One region of the Bradyrhizobium sp. PRIMUS42 genome, then DNA from elsewhere that is predicted to be linked to it. Evidence: predicted binding sites of a transcription regulator. Region 1 holds the regulator's gene; each other region holds the start of a gene.
What was found. Region 1 encodes HrcA, which represses chaperone genes, less so after heat shock. Its sites were predicted from a motif close to GTTAGCACTCNCNNNNNGNGAGTGCTAAC; they were not measured.
Positions count from the first base shown of each region.

Region 1 (3,275 bases):
CAGGTGGTGCCCGTCATCAACAAGATCTCGAAAGCGTTTGCGAATGTGGTGATGACGCAGGACTGGCACACGCCGGGCCACGTCTCGTTCGCGTCAGTGCATTCGGGCAAGAAGCCGTTCGAGACCGTCGACCTTCCCTACGGCAAGCAGGTGCTGTGGCCGGACCATTGCGTGCAGGGCACCGACGGAGCCGCGCTGTCGAAGGACCTTGCGATCCCGCACGCCGAACTCATCATCCGCAAGGGCTTTCACAAGGACGTCGATAGCTATTCGGCCTTTCTAGAGGCCGACGGCAAGACCTCGACGGGACTTGCCGGATACCTCAAGGGGCGCAAGATCAAGCGCGTCTTCGTTGCAGGGCTGGCGACGGACTTCTGCGTCGCCTGGACCGCGCTCGACGCGCGCAAGGCAGGCTTCGAGGTCTATGTGGTGGAAGACGCCTGCCGCGGCATCGACACGCAGGGTTCGCTGGCAAAAGCCTGGGCCGATATGGCCAAGGCCGGCGTGAAGCGGATTCAGTCTGCGGATATCGCGGCGGGTGCGTAGGATTTCCGAGCTGTCATTCCGGGGCGGCTCGAAGAGCCGAACCCGGAATCTCGAGATTCCGGGTCCGATGCTTCGCATCGCCCCGGAATGACGCCAAACTCAGTTCGGCGCGTCGCTGGACTCGTTGTTGTTCGCCGCCGGAGCGGCCTTTGCACCGCCCTTGGCGACGCCGACCAAAGCCGGACGCAGCACGCGCTCGCCGATGGTATAGCCCGCCTGCATGATCTGGACCACGGTGCCCGAGGGTACCGACGGATCGGGCACTTCGTACATCGCCTGGTGGAAGTTCGGGTCGAACTTCTGGCCCTGCGGATCGAGCTTCTTCACGCCATGCTTTTCCAGCGCGTTGAGCAGCGAGCGCTCGGTGAGCTCGACGCCCTCGATCAGCGAGATCAGGCCGGGATCGGCCGTGGCACGGGCTTCGGCCGGAACGGCATCGAGCGCGCGCTGGAGATTGTCGGCGATGTCGAGCACGTCGCGGGCAAAGCCGGTGATGCCATAGAGGCGGGCGTCAGCGACTTCCTTGGCGGTGCGCTTGCGCAGATTCTCCATCTCGGCCAGCGTCCGCAGCATGCGGTCGCGCGCCTCAGTGGCTTCCTTCTGCAACGTTTCGACCGAGCCGGGCTCGGGATCGTCGGGCATGATGTAGGGCTTCGACACCACGGGCTCGGGCGTCGGCGCGGTCGTGTCTTCGGGTTGCCGGTCTCGATCGGTCATCGGCTCTAATCTCGAACTCGTTTCCAGGGATTGTTGGCCCGGATATCGGGCCTGGAGCCATGAAAATCAAGCGCCCGTGATCGGCGGAAACGCCGGTCAGCCCCCCAGCAGCCGGCTGACGATGCGGGCGGCGTAGTCCACGGTCGGGATCACGCGGGCATAATTCAGCCGGGTCGGGCCGATCACGCCCAGGACGCCGACGATGTGGCCGGCGGCATCCCGATAGGGCGAGATGATGGTGGAGGAGCCTGACAGGGAAAACAGCTTGTTCTCGCTGCCGATGAAGATGCGCACGCCTTCGGCGGTCTCGGCCCGGCCTAGGAGGTCGATGACGCCGCGCTTGGTTTCGAGATCGTCGAACAAAAGGCGCACCCGCTCCAAATCCTCCAGCGCGTGGAGATCCTCCAGCAGATTGGCGTGGCCGCGGACGATGAGCTGCCGGTTCTCGTTCTCGCCGCCGGACCAGCTTGCGATTCCGGCCGAGATCACCTTCTGCGTCAGTTGATCGAGCTCGGCGCGGGCTTCCCCGAGCGCAGTCTCGAGCTCGAGCCGCGCCTCGGCCAGGGTGCGGCCGCGAATCCGCGCATTGAGAAAATTGCCGGCCTCGGTGATCGCCGAGGAGGGAACTCCGGGGGGCAGCGACAGCACGCGGTTTTCGACCTGGCCGTCCTCGCCAACCAGGATCACCAGCGCCTTTTCCGGTTCCAGCCGGACGAATTCGATATGCTTCAGCCGCGCATTGGATTTTGGCGTCAGCACCACCGCGGCGGCACGGGTCAGTCCCGACAGCCGCGTCAAGGCCTGGTCCAGCGCCGCCTCGACCGATTGCGCCTGGCCTACGGTGGCAAGCTGGCTCTGGATCGCCGCCCGCTCAGCCTCAGTGAGGTCGCCGACCTGCATCAGGGCATCGACGAAAAAGCGTAAGCCCAGTTCCGTCGGCAGCCGGCCGGCGGAGGTGTGGGGCGCGTAGATCAGGCCGAGCTGTTCCAGATCGGCCATGACGTTGCGGACCGAGGCCGGCGACAGCGGCATCGCGATCAGGCGCGAGATATTGCGCGAGCCCACGGGCTCACCGGTCGCGAGATAGCTTTCGACAATTTGACGAAAGATGTCGCGGGAACGCTCGTTGAGCTGGGCAAGGCCTGCGCGCGGCGCGATCAGCTGGATCGGATCGTGATGGGCCACCGACGGTAACTCCTCTCAGATGCTCATAATTTGTCCATCCCGGGCGCTTCTGACAAGCGTGGTGTTTGCGGGCACGAAATCAGGGGTGAAAAAACCTTGCCGCCCACCCTCACCCCCCCTACAAGCACCGCCAACAGCCCTACACCTGCGAGTTTTGGAGGATTTCCCATGCGGCCAAGCCGCCGTGCGCCCGACGAATTGCGCCCCGTGACGCTGGAGCGTGGCGTGGTCAAATATGCGGAAGGCTCCTGCCTCGTGAAATTCGGCGACACCCATGTGCTGGTCACCGCCACGCTGGAAGACCGCCTGCCGCCGTGGCTGAAGGGCCAGGGCCGCGGCTGGGTCACCGCCGAATACGGCATGCTGCCGCGCGCGACCTCAGAACGCACCCGCCGCGAGGCCTCCGCCGGAAAGCAAAGCGGCCGCACCGTCGAGATCCAGCGCCTGATCGGCCGCTCGCTTCGCACCATCGTCGATCTGGAAGCGCTCGGTGAGCGCCAGATCACGGTCGATTGCGACGTGCTCCAGGCCGACGGCGGCACCCGCACGGCCTCGATCACCGGTGCCTGGGTCGCGCTCGCCGATTGCATCAACTGGATGAAGGCGCGCAACATGATCAAGGCCAACGTCATGCGCGACAACGTCGCCGCGATCTCCTGCGGCATCTACAACGGCACGCCGGTGCTCGATCTCGACTACGCCGAGGATTCCGAAGCCCAGACCGACGCCAATTTCGTCATGACCGGCGATGGCCGCATCATCGAGGTGCAGGGCACGGCGGAACGCGAGCCGTTCACACAGGATGAGTTCCTGGGGCTGATGGCGCT
Region 1 is NZ_JALBGZ010000114.1:7,660-10,934, forward strand. It holds gene pncA (bifunctional nicotinamidase/pyrazinamidase) at 1-546, shown strand, start outside; gene grpE (nucleotide exchange factor GrpE) at 646-1,263, opposite strand; gene hrcA (heat-inducible transcriptional repressor HrcA) at 1,360-2,448, opposite strand; gene rph (ribonuclease PH) at 2,617-3,275, shown strand, end outside.

Region 2 (3,275 bases), on a different contig from region 1:
CGCCGGCGAGCTTGGCCAGACGCTCCTGGAGCTTCTCACGGTCGTAGTCCGAGGTGGTTTCCTCGATCTGCGCCTTGATCTGGGCCACGCGCGCCTCGATGTCGGCCTTCTTGCCGGCGCCGTTGACGATCGTGGTGTTCTCCTTGTCGATCATCACCTTCTTGGCGCGACCGAGCATGTTGAGCGTGACGTTCTCGAGCTTGATGCCGAGATCTTCCGAGATCGCCTGGCCGCCGGTCAGGATCGCGATGTCCTGCAGCATGGCCTTGCGACGATCGCCGAAGCCCGGAGCCTTGACGGCTGCGACCTTGAGGCCGCCGCGCAGGCGGTTCACGACCAGGGTCGCGAGCGCTTCACCTTCGACGTCCTCGGCGACGATGACCAGCGGCTTGCCGGTCTGCACCACGGCCTCGAGCAGCGGCAGCAGCTCGTTCAGCGAGGAGAGCTTCTTCTCGTTGATGAGGATGTAGGCGTCGTCCATTTCAACGCGCATCTTGTCGGCGTTGGTGACGAAGTAGGGCGAGATGTAGCCGCGGTCGAACTGCATGCCCTCGACGACGTCGAGCTCGGTCTCGAGCGACTTGGCTTCCTCGACGGTGATGACACCCTCGTTGCCGACCTTCTTCATGGCGTCGGAGAGGAACTTGCCGATTTCCACATCGCCGTTCGCCGAGATGGTGCCGACCTGGGCGATCTCGTCGTTCGAGGTGACCTTCTTGGAGTTCTTGACGAGATCCGCAACGACGGCTTCGACCGCGAGGTCGATACCGCGCTTGAGGTCCATCGGGTTCATGCCGGCGGCAACCGACTTGGCGCCTTCGCGCACGATCGCCTGGGCCAGCACGGTGGCGGTGGTGGTGCCGTCGCCGGCCGCGTCAGCGGACTTGGAGGCGACTTCGCGCACCATCTGCGCGCCCATGTTCTCGAACTTGTCCTCGAGCTCGATCTCCTTGGCGACGGTGACGCCGTCCTTGGTGATGCGGGGGGCGCCGAACGACTTGTCGAGCACGACGTTGCGGCCCTTCGGACCGAGCGTGACCTTCACCGCGTTGGCGAGAATGTCGACGCCGCGCAGCATCTTGTCGCGCGCTTCAACCGAGAATTTGACTTCTTTGGCTGCCATGTGGATTTTTCCTTAGGTGTTTGACAGGAGGGAGAGAGGGGCTGTTAGGCCGCCTTCTTCTTGGAAGCGGGGACGTCGAGGACGCCCATTATGTCGCTTTCCTTCATGATCAGCAGGTCGACGTTGTCGATCTTGACCTCGGTGCCGGACCACTTGCCGAACAGCACGCGGTCGCCGACCTTCAGGTCGATCGGGATCAGCTTGCCGGCTTCGTCGCGGCCACCGGGGCCGACGGCGACGACTTCACCCTGAGAGGGCTTTTCCTTGGCAGTGTCGGGAATGATGATGCCGCCTGCGGTCTTCTCTTCTGCGTCGATGCGCTTGACCACGACGCGGTCGTGAAGCGGACGGAATTTCATGCAGTCCTCCTAAGCAATTGCTTGGGTTGAGGTTTTGAGATTGTTAGCAATCAGTGCCTGCGAGTGCTAGCACACGCGAGCTGAAATAGGGCAGGAATTTTGCGGGGGCAAGGGCTTCTAGCAGAAAAATCAGCACCCGGAAGCGCGGACTGCCAGAATCTCTTTTCCATCGTTAACCGAGGCCGCCCCGTATTAGCACGGTGCCGCATCTGCTGCTAACGCATTGAATTTCAACAGCTTGTTAAACTTTTGGGCTTGAGATGTATTGTCAGTTTGCGTCACATTTCTCTCATGTGAGCGCATCAGTACCGGGTGGCTCGTAAGGCGCACACCGACCAAGCCGCCCCTTGAATGCGCTCCTGCAAAGGAGGTTGGCATGGGCTTGCCGAGTGGGGGCGTTTCCGAGGATTTCCGGAAACAGATGCTGGGTTACGGGCTGACGACGGCACAAATTCTCTATCGGATGCCGGATCATCCCTCGCTGCTACAGACCTACGTCTGGCAGAACTACGACATGTTTCCGAAATTCCCGGCGCTGAAGGATTTCCTGGCGTTCTGGCAGGAGAAGCTCGACGGCCCCCTTCATTCGGTCACCGTCGCGCACTCAAAGCTGATCAAGCCGGCCGAGCTGCGCGCCGTGGATGGCGTGTTCCGGCTGCATTGAGGCGGACACCGGTCTCGTAGGGTGGGCAAAGGCGCGCGCTTGCGAGCCGTGCCCACCATCTCTCCCCGATTGCATCCGGCATGGTGGGCACGCTCCGCTTTGCCCACCCTACGATATCTGCGTTGGAACTGCGCAGGATGGATTAGCATCGGCTGCGCGAATCGCTGTCCGCCCACGAACACGCAATCAAGCGCCGCCGTTGCAATAGCGCTTCCACATCGCGCGATAGGCCTCGTCCACCGCTCGCGCATATGAGACAGGGTTGCCGGCGGCTGCGGAGTCGATCCGTCCAGGCAGGTCGCGGCGCAAGCGATCGAGTTCACCGACCTCAGCTGCATGGCAAACAGCGATTTCGATATACCCCTCATCGCTATCCGTGACCCAGTGCGGCAGGCCAAGCGCGGTGAGGATGGAGCCGGCAGCACGGCTGGGCAGGCTGTTGCCGAGTTTCGCCACCACCGGCACGCCCATCTGCAAGGCTTCCCAGGTGCTGACGCCGCCATTCTGCGGGAACGGGTCAAGGCAGATATCGACGCGATTGAACGATGCCAGATGTTCGCCCCGCAAGGTGGCTCCGAGCAGATCGATACGTTCGGCCGGCAATCCGCAAGCCGCAAACCGCGCCAGCAGATTGTCGCGGACCAGCTGGTCGTCCAGCGCAACATCCTTGATCAGCAGGCGCGAGCCCGGCACTCGCTCGAGAATCCTGGACCAGACTTCCGCTGCCTCGTCCGAAATCTTGCTGATGCGGTTGAAGACGCCGAATGTGACGAAGCCGTTCGAGGTCGCCGGGGTCGGCGCCCGCTCAATCCCGGCCGGCAGTGGCGTCAGCGTCACAAAGCACGGCAGGTCGACAACAGTTTCCGCAAACAGATGCCGGACCGCGAAAGGAATCGCGACCGGGTCCGAGAACAGATAGTCGATCGTCGGCAGTCCGGTGCCAGTGCCGTGGCCCCAGCCATGGACCTGGATCGGCGCTGGCTTGCGCGCAAACACGCTGAGCCGGTTTCCTCTGGTATGGCCGGACAGATCGATCAGGATGTCGACGCCATCGGCCCGGATCTCGGCGGCGAGACGCTCGTCGGTCCATTGCGAGGCGTCGCGCCAGCGGTCAGCAATCCCTTGAAAT
Region 2 is NZ_JALBGZ010000118.1:4,560-7,834, forward strand. It holds gene groL (chaperonin GroEL) at 1-1,123, opposite strand, end outside; gene MOV75_RS12285 (co-chaperone GroES) at 1,168-1,482, opposite strand; gene MOV75_RS12290 (usg protein) at 1,859-2,146, shown strand; gene MOV75_RS12295 (tetratricopeptide repeat protein) at 2,333-3,275, opposite strand, start outside.
Region 2: a site for HrcA is predicted at 1,525-1,553, ahead of MOV75_RS12285 (co-chaperone GroES). Genes of this name have one in related genera too.

Region 3 (3,275 bases), on a different contig from region 1:
GGCGTTTCGGCGACCATGGCCTCGGTGGTGACCAGCAGGCCGGCCACGGAGGAGGCGTCCTGGAGCGCGGTGCGCACCACCTTGGCGGGGTCGATGATGCCCTTCTCGATCATGTCGACATAGTCCTCGGTCTGGGCGTCGAAGCCGAAGGTCTCGGACTTGTTCTCCAGGATCTTGCCGACCACGATCGAGCCTTCCACGCCGGCGTTTTCCGAGATCTGGCGGATCGGAGCCTCGAGCGCCTTCAGCACGATGTTGATGCCGGCCTGGACGTCGGCATTGGCGTTGGTGAGACGGCCCACCGCCTTCTTGGCACGGAGCAGCGTGACGCCGCCGCCGGGGACGATGCCTTCCTGCACCGCGGCGCGGGTGGCGTTGAGGGCGTCCTCGACGCGGTCCTTCTTCTCCTTGACCTCGATCTCGGTCGCGCCGCCGACGCGGATCACCGCGACGCCGCCGGCGAGCTTGGCCAGGCGCTCCTGGAGCTTCTCACGGTCGTAGTCCGAGGTGGTTTCCTCGATCTGGGCCTTGATCTGACCGACGCGGGCCTCGATCTCCGGCTTCTTGCCGGCACCCTTGACGATTGTGGTGTTCTCCTTGTCGATCACGACCTTTCCGGCGCGACCCAGCATCTTCACCGTGACGTTCTCGAGCTTCATGCCGAGGTCTTCGGAGATGAGCTGGCCGCCGGTCAGGATCGCGAGATCCTCGAGCATGGCCTTGCGGCGATCGCCGAAGCCCGGCGCCTTGACGGCAGCGACCTTGAGGCCGCCACGCAGACGGTTGACGACCAGGGTGGCCAGCGCCTCGCCCTCGACGTCCTCCGCGATGATGACGAGCGGCTTGCCAGACTGCACCACCGCTTCCAGCACCGGCAGCATGGCCTGCAGGCCCGAGAGCTTCTTCTCGTGCAGGAGGATGTAGGCGTCCTCGAGCTCGGCGGTCATCTTCTCGGGGTTGGTGATGAAGTAGGGGCTGAGATAGCCGCGGTCGAACTTCATGCCCTCGACGATGTCGACTTCGGTGTCGAGCGACTTGTTCTCTTCGACGGTGATGACGCCCTCGTTGCCGACCTTCTGCATCGCCTGGGCGATCATCTTGCCGATGGCGGCATCGCCGTTGGCCGAGATGGTGCCGACCTGGGCGACCTCGGAGGAGGCCGCGACGGGCTTGGCGCGCTTCTCGATGTCCTTGACGACGGCCGCCACCGCGCTGTCGATACCACGCTTGAGGTCCATCGGGTTCATGCCGGCGGCAACTGCCTTGGCGCCTTCGCGCACGATGGCCTGGGCCAGCACGGTCGCGGTGGTGGTGCCGTCGCCGGCGAGGTCGTTGGTCTTGGAGGCGACCTCACGCACCATCTGGGCGCCCATGTTCTCGAACTTGTCCTCGAGCTCGATCTCCTTGGCGACGGTGACGCCGTCCTTGGTGATGCGGGGCGCGCCGAACGACTTCTCGATGACGACGTTGCGGCCCTTCGGGCCCAGCGTCACCTTGACGGCGTTGGCGAGAATGTCGACGCCGCGCAGCATGCGATCGCGCGCGTCTCCGGAAAACTTGACGTCTTTGGCAGCCATTTCTGCAATCCCTCTGGTTTCGTGATGTGTCTATCGCTCGCCTCGTCGCATCATGTCCGGGGGTCCGCAGGTCGAACCCGGTGGAATGATGGATGCCCGGATCTTGGCGACCCGGGCATGACATTCAGCGGCTGTTCAGGCGGATGGCCTTAGGCCAGAACGCCCATGATGTCCGACTCCTTCATGATCAGGAGATCTTCGTTGTCGATCTTGACCTCGGTGCCCGACCACTTGCCGAACAGCACGCGGTCGCCGACCTTGAGGTCGATCGGGGTCAGCTTGCCGGCCTCGTCGCGGCCACCGGGGCCCACGGCGACGACCTCGCCCTGGGATGGCTTTTCCTTGGCGGTGTCCGGAATGATGATGCCGCCCTTGGTCTTTTCCTCGGCGTCGATACGTTTGACCACGACACGGTCATGCAGCGGACGAAATTTGGATTTAGCCATGACGTTTCCCTTTGGAGGCTCGCTTCGGAAGTAGTGGAAGTGGGTGGGGCGGCGCTTCCGTCCATCCCCTATCCCGAGGATCGAACGGCGCGCTTAGCAATCGGGCTTTCCGAGTGCTAATAGTGGGCCCGGAAATATGGCTTGGCCGCGATCCTGTCAAGCAAAGGTGGTTAAGCGATTGGTGAGGCGGATATAGGATGGTGGCATTGGAAACTTGTTCGGGGCGCCGACGTATCAAAGGACGTCATTGCCCCGGCAGCGGTTTTGCGCTTGGCTGCGGGAGGGGTGCGGCCATGGTTTTGTTCGGGGGAATGCCATGATCAGTTCAGCTCACGCGCGCACGGTTGCCAATCTGGCGGCCGCCTCTTGTCTGGCGCTGCTGCTGGGCGCCTGCGGCGGCGGCATGAGCCTGCCGTCCTTCTCATCGTCCTCGCCGCCGCCCGAAGCCGAGCCGGGAGTAGCCCCGGAAATGCCTGCGACCATTCGCGGCGACGAGATCGTCGGCCGCTGGGGTCTGGCCTCGTTCCAGAACCCGGCCGACCGCGCCCGCACCGAGGCGGCCGCGAGAGCCCAGTGCAAGAACCCCTACGTGATCACCGCCGGCTCCTCCGGCGGCGTGATCATGCATCTGGCCGACCAGGCAACGCCCCAGGAGCTGCGGCTGAAGGGCTCGCCGAGCGGCAAGAACTACATCGGACCGGCGGGCCCGACCCCCGGCGAGCAGGACCGCGAAATCATCTCCTTCGACGGCCGCGTCCTGATCACCCGCTTCATCGACAAGGACGCCGCCACCCGCTACGGCAACATGGTCTACGTCCGCTGCGCGCCCAGGGCGTGATTTTCCACCGTCATTCCGGGGCACGCGAAGCGTGAACCCGGAATCTCGATGTGGTGGGCTCCTTGCCTCGAAGCTCCGGATTCCGGGTTCGGTCCTGCGGACCGCCCCGGAACGATAGCGTGAGATGAATCCCAAGCAAAAACGCCGGCCCCAGGGCCGGCGCTTTGCTTTTGTCCGTAATCCGCGTCCGCTTAGTCGAACAGCGCGTCGATGTCGTCCTGCGAGGCGTGGCCGACGTCGCCGGTGAGCTTCGGACCGTTGAGAAGCTTTTCCTCCTCGCTGCGATTGTCCACCTGCGCCGGCACGTGGGACTTGATCGCGTCGACGCCGCCCCAGATGTCCATCATCGCATTGATGTGCTGCTCGATGAACTTCATCGTGCCCATGACCTTGCTGATGCGCTGGCCGGTCAGG
Region 3 is NZ_JALBGZ010000072.1:2,674-5,948, reverse strand. It holds gene groL (chaperonin GroEL) at 1-1,577, opposite strand, end outside; gene groES (co-chaperone GroES) at 1,727-2,023, opposite strand; gene MOV75_RS09190 (hypothetical protein) at 2,340-2,861, shown strand; gene MOV75_RS09185 (protein phosphatase CheZ) at 3,053-3,275, opposite strand, start outside.
Region 3: a site for HrcA is predicted at 2,116-2,144, ahead of groES (co-chaperone GroES). Genes of this name have one in related genera too.